DNA from 3 places in the Pseudomonas sp. 05N36 genome. Region 3 is predicted to be linked to each of the others. Evidence: predicted binding sites of a transcription regulator. Region 3 holds the regulator's gene; each other region holds the start of a gene.
What was found. Region 3 encodes sigma-54, which starts transcription at its own class of promoters, with help from an activator protein. Its sites were predicted from a motif close to ANTGGCATNNANNTTGCTNT; they were not measured.

Region 1: the regulator sigma-54 is predicted to act here: its motif matches at 1,183-1,202, upstream of glnK (P-II family nitrogen regulator).
Region 2: the regulator sigma-54 is predicted to act here: its motif matches at 1,554-1,573, upstream of AC1DIH_RS07855 (CmpA/NrtA family ABC transporter substrate-binding protein).

The regions. Positions count from the first base shown of each region.
Region 1 covers NZ_JBFTNH010000005.1:322,356-325,630, reverse strand. Annotated here, with positions in the region: gene AC1DIH_RS09925 (BRO-N domain-containing protein) at 1-348, opposite strand, end outside; gene AC1DIH_RS09920 (accessory factor UbiK family protein) at 730-990, opposite strand; gene glnK (P-II family nitrogen regulator) at 1,405-1,743, shown strand; gene AC1DIH_RS09910 (ammonium transporter) at 1,777-3,114, shown strand.
Region 2 covers NZ_JBFTNH010000004.1:245,877-249,151, forward strand. Annotated here, with positions in the region: gene AC1DIH_RS07850 (ANTAR domain-containing response regulator) at 1-189, opposite strand, end outside; gene AC1DIH_RS07855 (CmpA/NrtA family ABC transporter substrate-binding protein) at 205-1,416, opposite strand; gene AC1DIH_RS07860 (quinone-dependent dihydroorotate dehydrogenase) at 1,666-2,685, shown strand; gene rmf (ribosome modulation factor) at 2,855-3,070, opposite strand.
Region 3 covers NZ_JBFTNH010000012.1:219,519-222,793, forward strand. Annotated here, with positions in the region: gene ptsN (PTS IIA-like nitrogen regulatory protein PtsN) at 1-293, opposite strand, end outside; gene hpf (ribosome hibernation-promoting factor, HPF/YfiA family) at 306-614, opposite strand; gene AC1DIH_RS16915 (RNA polymerase factor sigma-54) at 724-2,217, opposite strand; gene lptB (LPS export ABC transporter ATP-binding protein) at 2,399-3,124, opposite strand; gene lptA (lipopolysaccharide transport periplasmic protein LptA) at 3,124-3,275, opposite strand, start outside.

The DNA.
Region 1 (3,275 bases), on a different contig from region 3:
TTCGGCTGTGGTGGGTTGCTGGGCGTCTCTAAGGGCTGGGACCACGTCGTGGGTCAGCCATTCGCGCAGGCCCCGGTATTCGGGGCAGTAGTGATAAACCAGCAGCGCGTAGACGCCGGATTCGCTGATCAGCAGCGTATGTTCGATGCAGCCGTGGATGTGCATTGTCGCGGTTTGGTGTTGATCAGGGTCGAGTTTGCGTAGCGCGCGTTCGTCGAGGAACAGCCGAAGCAATCGACCGAGGTCGCGGGCACTGAACCAAGGCTGGTTTTCCAGCAGCAGGGCGTGGAGGTGGAGTTTGTGGCGGGTGAAGACGTGAGGGATCAGGTAGGCGTCATTGCTATTCATCGATGCAGCTCCTTTTGCTTAAGGGGCTGCCAGCAATCGTCGCCAAACGATTAGGTGGCAGCTATACGCGGGTTGGCGAACCGGAGCAAAAGGAACCCGGCAGACCCGAAGATCTCCCACGCACAGCCGCCATGAATCGAGTGACGGACAAAAAGAGCCCGCCATCGGATGGTCGTCGTGCACCTTACGCTTTCCAGGTCGCCAAACCCAGTGCTGAACATTCAGCTGAAGTGAGCTTAGAAACCGGAGTTGTGCGGCGCAATCGGAAAGCGGTGGTGTTTTTGTAGGACTCAGCCTGGAAGTAGAGCTGAATCCAGAAATAGCAGGAGGGTCGTACCGACCCTAATCGCGAGCAGGCTCGCTCCCACAGGGGGTTGTGGGTTATTCGGCGGGTGGATTCAGCTTGGCTTCCAGCTCGGCGACTTTTGCCTCAAGGCTCTCAAGGCGTGCCCGGGTGCGCGCCAGGACGACCATCTGGCTGTCGAATTCTTCCCGGCTCACCAGGTCCAGTTTGCTGAAGCCGCTTTGCAGCAGGGCTTTGAACTGGCTTTCGATTTCGCTTTTTGGCAGCGGGGTTTTGCCGCTGAACAGGCGGGAGGCAGTGCCGCTCAGGGCATCAAGGAAGTCTTTGGGTGCGAGCATGAGAAATGTCCTGGAAACAATGGCGGGCAGTGTATCACGCAGTGTCTATAGTCATTGGCGCAGGCACGAATGCACGCTTTTCGCGCATGTTGCCGGGCATTCGCGCACTGTTGTTGTGCGTATCGCTGGCAGTGATGAGGCATTAGCACCTGCGGCAGCGGCCAAAGGATTGAAATCATTGGTTTTTCACGAGATGGCAAGCTTTCTGCTTAGTCCCTTGTGACCCATGCACTGATGCAGTCGCTGTGACGAATGCAGTGCGGCAGGCGGAGCGGGGAGTTTCGTCAGGAACGGTTAACTGGCGTCGGTCGGGCGAGTAGGGCCGACGATGCGTTACAAAGCCAGGCACTGCGCTTAGACTTGAGTCGGGTTTGTTTTCCTGGGGCAAGTCCACCAATTCGGGAGAGAGTTTTCATGAAGCTAGTCACTGCCATCATCAAGCCGTTCAAACTGGACGACGTACGCGAGTCGTTGTCCGAGATCGGCGTGCAGGGCATTACCGTCACTGAGGTCAAAGGCTTCGGTCGGCAGAAGGGTCACACCGAGCTGTATCGCGGGGCGGAATACGTGGTCGATTTCCTGCCCAAGGTGAAGATCGATGTCGCCATTGACGACAAGGATCTGGACCGGGTTATCGAGGCGATAACCAAGGCGGCCAACACCGGCAAGATTGGTGACGGCAAGATTTTCGTGGTCAATCTGGAACAGGCTATTCGCATCCGTACCGGCGAAACCGATACCGACGCAATCTAAGCCGCCAAACCCAACGCCCCAGGAGAAAACAAAATGACTCTGCGTAAATTCGCAGGGCTAGGAGCCCTGTTGTCCATCGTAATGCCCGGCCTGGCCATGGCGGCAGATCCGGTGGCTCCTCCAGTCCTCAATTCCGGCGATACCGCCTGGATGTTGACCTCTACTGCCCTCGTGCTGTTCATGACCATTCCAGGTCTCGCGCTGTTCTACGGCGGCATGGTTCGTTCCAAAAACGTTCTTTCGTTGATGATGCAGTGCTTCGCCATTACCGGCCTGGTCACCATCCTGTGGTTCCTCTATGGCTACAGCATGGCGTTTGACACCACGGGTATGGAAGTCAACGTCGTCAACCTCAATTCCTTTGTCGGCAGCTTCGCCAAGGCGTTCCTTGCCGGCATTACGCCTGCCAGTATTACCGGCCCTACGGCGCTGTTCCCCGAGGCGGTGTTTGTCACCTATCAGATGACCTTCGCCATCATCACCCCGGCGCTGATCGTCGGCGCCTTCGCCGAGCGGATGAAGTTCTCCGCAATGCTGGTGTTCATGGGCATCTGGTTCACCGTGGTTTACGCGCCGATCGCACACATGGTCTGGAGCGGTCCGGGTTCGCTGTTGGGTGACTGGGGCGTGCTCGACTTCGCGGGCGGCACCGTGGTCCACATCAACGCCGGTGTCGCAGGTCTGGTGGCGTGCCTGGTACTGGGCAAGCGCAAAGGCTTCCCGACCACTCCGATGGCTCCGCACAACCTCGGTTACACCCTGATGGGCGCCGCGATGTTGTGGGTGGGCTGGTTCGGTTTCAACGCAGGTTCCGCCTCGGCGGCCAACGGCACTGCCGGTATGGCCATGCTGGTGACTCAGATTGCTACCGCTGCAGCGGCCTTGGGCTGGATGTTCGCCGAGTGGCTGACCCACGGCAAACCTAGCGCACTGGGTATCGCTTCGGGCGTGGTTGCCGGTCTGGTTGCGATCACTCCGGCTGCGGGCACTGTTGGCCCGATGGGCTCGATGATCATTGGTCTGGCAGCGGGTGTGGTGTGCTTCTTCTGCGCCACGACCCTGAAACGCAAACTGGGTTACGACGACTCCCTCGACGCCTTCGGCGTGCACGGCATCGGCGGTATCCTCGGCGCGATCCTCACGGGTGTATTCGCGGCCCCGTCGCTGGGTGGCTTCGGCACCGTGACCGACATTGCGGCACAAGTCTGGATTCAGTGCAAAGGCGTGGGTTTCACGGTGATCTACACCGCGATCGCCACGTTCGTCATCCTCAAGGTGCTCGACGCCGTCATGGGGCTGCGCATTACCGAGGAAGAAGAGTCGGTGGGTATCGATCTGGCACTTCACAACGAGCGCGGCTACAACATGTAAGCAAGCGCATAAAAATTTGCCCGGCTTGCCGGGCATTTTTTTGTCTGGGATTTGTCTTCGAAAGTACGGCTGAAAGGTTTTTTCGTACACGTTTAGTGGTGTTTGTGGCGGGCGTTTTTCTGCGGCCAATGACTTACATGATTGAAGGAATATTAGGGCCT
Region 2 (3,275 bases), on a different contig from region 3:
CTCCAGCACATCGCGGCTCGGTGACTCGGTATCGATCAGGATCACGTCCGGACGCACCGTTTCGACGCGCGCAGGCAGGTCGATGGTCAGTCCTGATTCATCGATCACCTCAAACCCGGCTTCGGTCAGCGCGGCCTTGAGCCGCCCGACCTTTTTCGCGGTGTCGTTGATCAGCAGGATACGCAACATATTTGCAGCCTCCTGTCAGCGGCGGGCGAGAAGAGCGGGGGTGTCGGTCATGGCGTGCAGCTTGAAACTGCGGGCATACGCCGCCGGGTCCGAGCCATTCCATATTTTACCGTCGATCAACTGGCTGCTGCGCATTTCCTGATCCTGGCCCGCGATCCCCAGCGCGCTGGCGGCATCGCGATAGACAGCCAGTTGCTGGACCTGACGCGCCACCTGCAGATAGTCCGGGTCTTCGCGCAGCAAGCCCCAGCGCCGGAATTGGGTCATGAACCACATGCCGTCGGAAAGGTACGGCAGATTGACCTCGCCACCGCCGTGAAAGCGCAGTGCGTGAGGGTCCTGCCAGCGATTGCCCAGGCCATCGGCATAATCGCCCAGCAAGCGCGGCTCGATGCAGTCGAGCGGTGCATCGAGGTATTCGACAGCGCTCAACAGTTGCGCGGTGCTGCGACGGTTTTCCGTACTTTGCTCGATGAAGCGACTGGCTTCCAGGATCGCCATGACCAGTGCTCGTGCGGTGTTCGGGTATTGCTCGACGAAGGTGCGGGTGCAGCCGAGAACTTTTTCCGGGTGGTCGGGCCAGATGGTCTGGCTTGTCGCCAGGGTGAAGCCGAGGTTCTGCTTCACCGCACTGGCGCTCCAGGGTTCGCCGACGCAGAAACCGTCGATCCGTCCGGCCTGCAAGTGCGCGACCATTTGTGGCGGTGGCACCACGACGCTGTCGACATCCTGCAACGGATGAATGCCCTGGCTCGCCAGCCAGTAATACAACCACATGGCGTGGGTGCCAGTGGGGAAGGTCTGGGCAAAGGTGAGTTTTGGGCGACTTTGGTGCACGTGACGTTCCAGCGCTTCAGGACCGGTCACGCCCAACCCTTGCAGGCCATGGGAAAGGTTGATGCTCTGGCCGTTCTGGTTCAGTCCCATCAGCACGGCCATGTCCGTCGCGGCGACGCCGCCGATGCCCAGATGCACCGCGTAGATCAAACCATAGAGGCTGTGGGCGGCATCCAGTTCGCCGCTGACCAGTTTGTCCCGCAGGTTGGCCCACGACGATTGGCGTTTGAGGTTCAGGGTCAACCCGTAGGGTTGGGCGAAGCCCTGAGTCGCCGCAACCACTACGGATGCGCAGTCGCTCAGGGCCATGAAACCGAGGTTGATCGCGGTCTTTTCCGGGGCATCGCTGCCATTGACCCAGGCCAGCGGTCCTGCTTCAGGTTCAGTCATCACATAAGCACCTTGCATGAAAAAAGCGCCGTACCCAGGCCCCATGTGCAAACCAGGCCAGGTGACGACGCCGTTGTCCTTTCAAATCGTTACCTGGCACGCATCCCGCCATTGGCATGGGTGCCGATGTCAGTACCAGTGCAAGGCATATGCCACTGATGGCTGATTTCATCGTGCGCCTCGCTTGCGACCCCGATGCACGGCTATAATCGCCGCCTTATTTCGCCGCCAACCGAGTCAAGCCCGCCCATGTATACCCTGGCCCGCCAACTGCTGTTCAAACTCTCCCCGGAAACCTCCCACGATCTGTCCCTGGACCTGATCGGCGCAGGTGGGCGTTTGGGTCTCAATGGCTTGCTGTGCAAGGCGCCAGCGAAGCTGCCGGTGAATGTCATGGGCCTGGATTTTCCAAACCCGGTGGGTCTGGCGGCAGGTCTGGACAAGAACGGTGCAGCGATCGACGGGTTTGCGCAGTTGGGTTTTGGCTTCGTTGAAATCGGCACCATCACCCCGCGTCCACAACCGGGTAATCCAAAGCCACGGATTTTCCGCTTGCCGCAAGCCGAGGCGATCATCAACCGCATGGGGTTCAACAACCTCGGCGTCGATCATCTGCTGGCACGCGTGGCTGCGGCCAAATACAAGGGCGTGCTGGGGATCAACATCGGCAAGAATTTCGACACGCCGGTTGAACGTGCGGTCGACGACTACCTGATCTGCCTGGACAAGGTCTACGCTCACGCCAGTTACGTGACGGTCAATGTCAGCTCGCCGAACACTCCGGGCCTGCGCAGCCTGCAGTTTGGTGATTCGCTCAAGCAACTGCTCGAAGCCTTGCGTCAGCGCCAGGAAGACCTGGCTCAACGCCACGGCAAGCGTGTACCGCTGGCGATCAAGATCGCTCCGGACATGACCGACGAAGAAACCGTTCAGGTGGCACAAGCGCTGATCGACACCGGGATGGACGCGGTGATTGCGACCAACACTACCTTGAGCCGCGTAGGCGTCGAAGGCATGGAATACGGTGACGAGGCGGGCGGATTGTCCGGCGCTCCGGTGCGCGACAAGAGCACTCACACGGTCAAGGTGCTGGCAGCCGAGCTGGCCGGGCGTTTGCCGATCATCGCGGTGGGCGGTATTACCGAAGGCAAGCACGCGGCTGAGAAAATCGCTGCGGGTGCCAGTCTGGTGCAGCTGTACTCTGGCTTCATCTATAAGGGCCCGGCGTTGATTCGCGAATCTGTAGACGCGATCGCAGCCCTGCGTTGACCTCGTAGCAGCCTCGCAGGCTCGGCAGCTGCTACAGGGATTGTGGAGGCGCTGGAATAAAAAAGGGCTCCTCGAAGGAGCCCTTGGGCCGAAGCCCGCCGTCCGGAGAGGACGTGCGTGGTTAAGTCGTTACCTATTCAGATTTTCGTGTCGGAGTGTGTGCCCTGTTTTAGCCGACGGCGTGAAGTTCGTTGAGTCTATGGATTCCCGCAGTGCCGGTCATACCGTCCCAGTTGTCGCCGCGTCCTTCTCGCCAGCCGTTGATCCAGGCTTGGCGTACCGACGGTAGAGTAAAGGGGCAAAGCTCACGGGATTTTCCACCAACGCCATATTGATATCCGCGCAAAAATGCTCTTTCCAACGGATCACGCTTAAGTCTTCTCATAGGGTGTTTCCCTCACTTGTTGACTGTATTTGTCGCGTCGACCTCGATCGAGGTCAGGCAGAAAAATTTCTGCCGTTGGTGGCTCGCTGCCGGCGTCACGAGCCAAGGTGTTGACGTCGTTGCGGCGTCAACCTGTGTTGAGTTCTAACCAATGCGTCACATCGAGGGAATGATCGTTTTGTCATAAGGACGTAACGATAATGAT
Region 3 (3,275 bases):
ACCGGAGCACCGTCGATGGCGTCGAAATCTATAGGAGCGTCCAGGTGCATCAAGGCACTGATGGGCGACTCGCAACCTTTGAGGCGGCAGTGGGGGATGGCGATGCCGTTGCCAAAACCGGTGGAACCGAGTTTTTCACGGGCGACCAGACTCTCAAAGACATCCTGCATGGCCAGACCCGGCACTTCGCGGGCGATCAGGTTGGCAATTTGTTCGAGGGCTTTCTTTTTACTGCCGCCCGGCACGTTCACCAAGGAACGGCCGGGGGTCAGGATGTTTTCAAGTCGGATCATGGGTTGGGAGTGTTAACGACCGGTCGCGCCCTGAAGGAGGCTCTGGGTCTTTTCCTTATGCTTTTTGAGTTGTTTATCCAGCTTGTCGGTCAGGGCGTCGATCGCGGCATACATGTCGTTATGCTCAGCGTTGGCGACCACTTCTCCACCGGGGATATGCAGCGTGGCTTCGATTTTCTGCAGCAGCTTCTCGACGGTCAACGTGACCTGCACATTGGTGATCTTGTCGAAATGCCTTTCTAATCGGTCGAGTTTTTCGCCGATGTAGATGCGCAGGGGTTCGGTCACTTCCAGTTGGTGTCCACTGATGTTGACTTGCATACAGCTTCTCCTTCGTTGCCAGTGCATAAGGCGGCAGGCTGGCTTGCCTGCCACTAGAGCGTGTCCGAAAAGTTTTCGAACACACCCTGGAACGCTATGGCGCAGCCCGTCACATCAACCGCTTGCGTTCGCTCGAAGGCGCGATCCCCAGGGACTCGCGGTACTTGGCGACGGTGCGGCGGGCCACCTGAATGCCTTGTGCCTCCAGTAAACCAGCGATCTTGCTGTCACTCAACGGCTTTTTCTGATTTTCCGCGGCAACCAGTTTTTTGATGATCGCGCGGATCGCTGTGGACGAGCATTCACCGCCCTCAGAGGTGCTGACATGGCTTGAGAAAAAATATTTCAGTTCATAAATACCGCGTGGGGTATGCATGAATTTTTGCGTGGTCACTCGTGAAATCGTCGACTCGTGCATGCCGACCGCTTCAGCAATGTCATGCAGGACCAACGGCTTCATGGCCTCATCGCCGTACTCAAGGAAGCCGCGTTGGTGCTCGACGATCTGGGTAGCGACTTTCATCAGGGTTTCGTTGCGGCTTTGCAGGCTCTTGATGAACCAGCGCGCTTCCTGCAACTGATTGCGCATGAAGGTGTTGTCGGCGCTGGTGTCGGCGCGGCGGACAAAGCCGGCGTACTGCGGGTTGACGCGCAGACGCGGAACCGACTCCTGGTTCAGCTCCACCAGCCAGCGCTCGTTGTCTTTGCGCACGATGACGTCGGGAACCACGTACTCGGCTTCGCTGGACTCGATTTGCGAGCCCGGACGCGGATTCAGGCTTTGCACCAGTTCGATGACCTGGCGCAGCTCATCTTCCTTGAGCTTCATGCGGCGCATCAGTTGGCTGTAGTCGCGGCTGCCCAGCAGGTCGATGTAATCGATGACGAGGCGCTTGGCCTCGGCCAGCCAAGGGGTCTTGGCGGGCAATTGACGCAGTTGCAGCGACAGGCATTCGCTGAGGTTGCGTGCGCCGATACCGGCCGGCTCGAATTGCTGGATGCGATGCAGGACGGCTTCGATCTCGTCGAGTTCGATGTCCAGTTCCGGATCGAAAGCCTCGAGGATTTCTTCGAGGGTTTCGTCCAGATAGCCCTGATTGTTGATGCAGTCGATCAGGGTTACCGCGATCAGTCGATCGGTGTCGGACATTGGCGCCAGGTTCAATTGCCAGAGCAGATGGCTCTGCAGGCTTTCGCCGGCGGAAGTGCGAGTGGTGAAATCCCATTCGTCGTCATCGTTGCTCGGCAGGCTGCTGGCGCTGGTCTGGTAAACGTCTTCCCAGGCGGTGTCGACCGGCAGCTCGTTAGGGATGCGCTCGTTCCAGTCGCCTTCCTCGAGGTTATCGACCGTAGGCGCGGTTTCCTGGTAGGAGGGTTCCTGGATGTCTGCGTTGGGTTTTTGCTCGATGTTGTCCGCCATCGGGTCGGCGTTATCGAAGTCGTCGCCTTCTTCCTGGCGTTCGAGCATTGGATTGGACTCCAGTGCCTCCTGGATTTCCTGTTGCAGGTCCAGGGTCGACAATTGGAGCAGGCGGATGGCCTGTTGCAGCTGCGGTGTCATCGTCAGCTGCTGGCCCATTCTCAAGACTAGCGATGGTTTCATGGCAGGGGCTTAACACCTTATTCGCCGGCGCACATGCGCCATCCACTACAGGGCGCCGGAGCGCCAAACATAAGCAAATTATATGCCTGAAACTGAAGTCTTTGCCTAGAGCGCTGTAACAATAAATACGTATGGTTTTATTGGGGCAAGCGCTCCGGCGACTGACCGGACACCTCAGTGCTTACAGGCGGAACTCATGGCCCAGATACACTTCCTTGACCAGGTCGTTGGCCAGGATGGTTTCGGCGTCGCCTTCGGCAATCAGTTGGCCGTCGTTGACGATGTAGGCGGTTTCACAGATGTCCAGGGTTTCACGAACGTTGTGGTCCGTGATCAGCACGCCGATACCCTTGGCCTTGAGGTGATGAATGATCTGCTTGATGTCGCCTACCGAAATCGGGTCCACGCCGGCGAAAGGTTCGTCGAGCAGGATGAATTTCGGCGCCGTGGCCAGGGCACGAGCGATTTCCACGCGGCGACGTTCGCCACCGGAAAGGCTCATGCCGAGGTTGTCGCGGATGTGGTTGATGTGGAATTCCTGCAGCAGGCTTTCCAGCTCTTTGCGACGACCGGCCTTGTCGAGCTCCTTGCGGGTCTCGAGGATGGCCATGATGTTGTCGGCGACCGAAAGTTTGCGGAAGATCGACGCTTCTTGCGGCAGATAGCCGATACCCGCTTGTGCACGACCGTGCATTGGCTGGTGGCTGACGTCCAGATCGTCGATCAGTACGCGCCCCTGATCGGCCTGGACCAGGCCCACGATCATGTAGAAGCAGGTTGTCTTGCCGGCACCGTTCGGGCCAAGCAGGCCGACGATCTGGCCGCTGTCGATCGACAGGCTGACGTCACGCACGACCTGGCGGCTCTTGTAGCTTTTGGCCAGATGCTGGGCTTTCAGAGTTGCCATTACTGGGCCTTCTGCTCGTCGGTTTTCTTTTTCGGCTGGATAACCATATCGACCCGTGGGCGCGGCGCAGTCACCGAAGCACCGGTAGCGCGGCCTGCGTTAGCAACCTGCTTGACGGTGTCGTAGACGATTTTCTCGCCTTCGGTGGTGT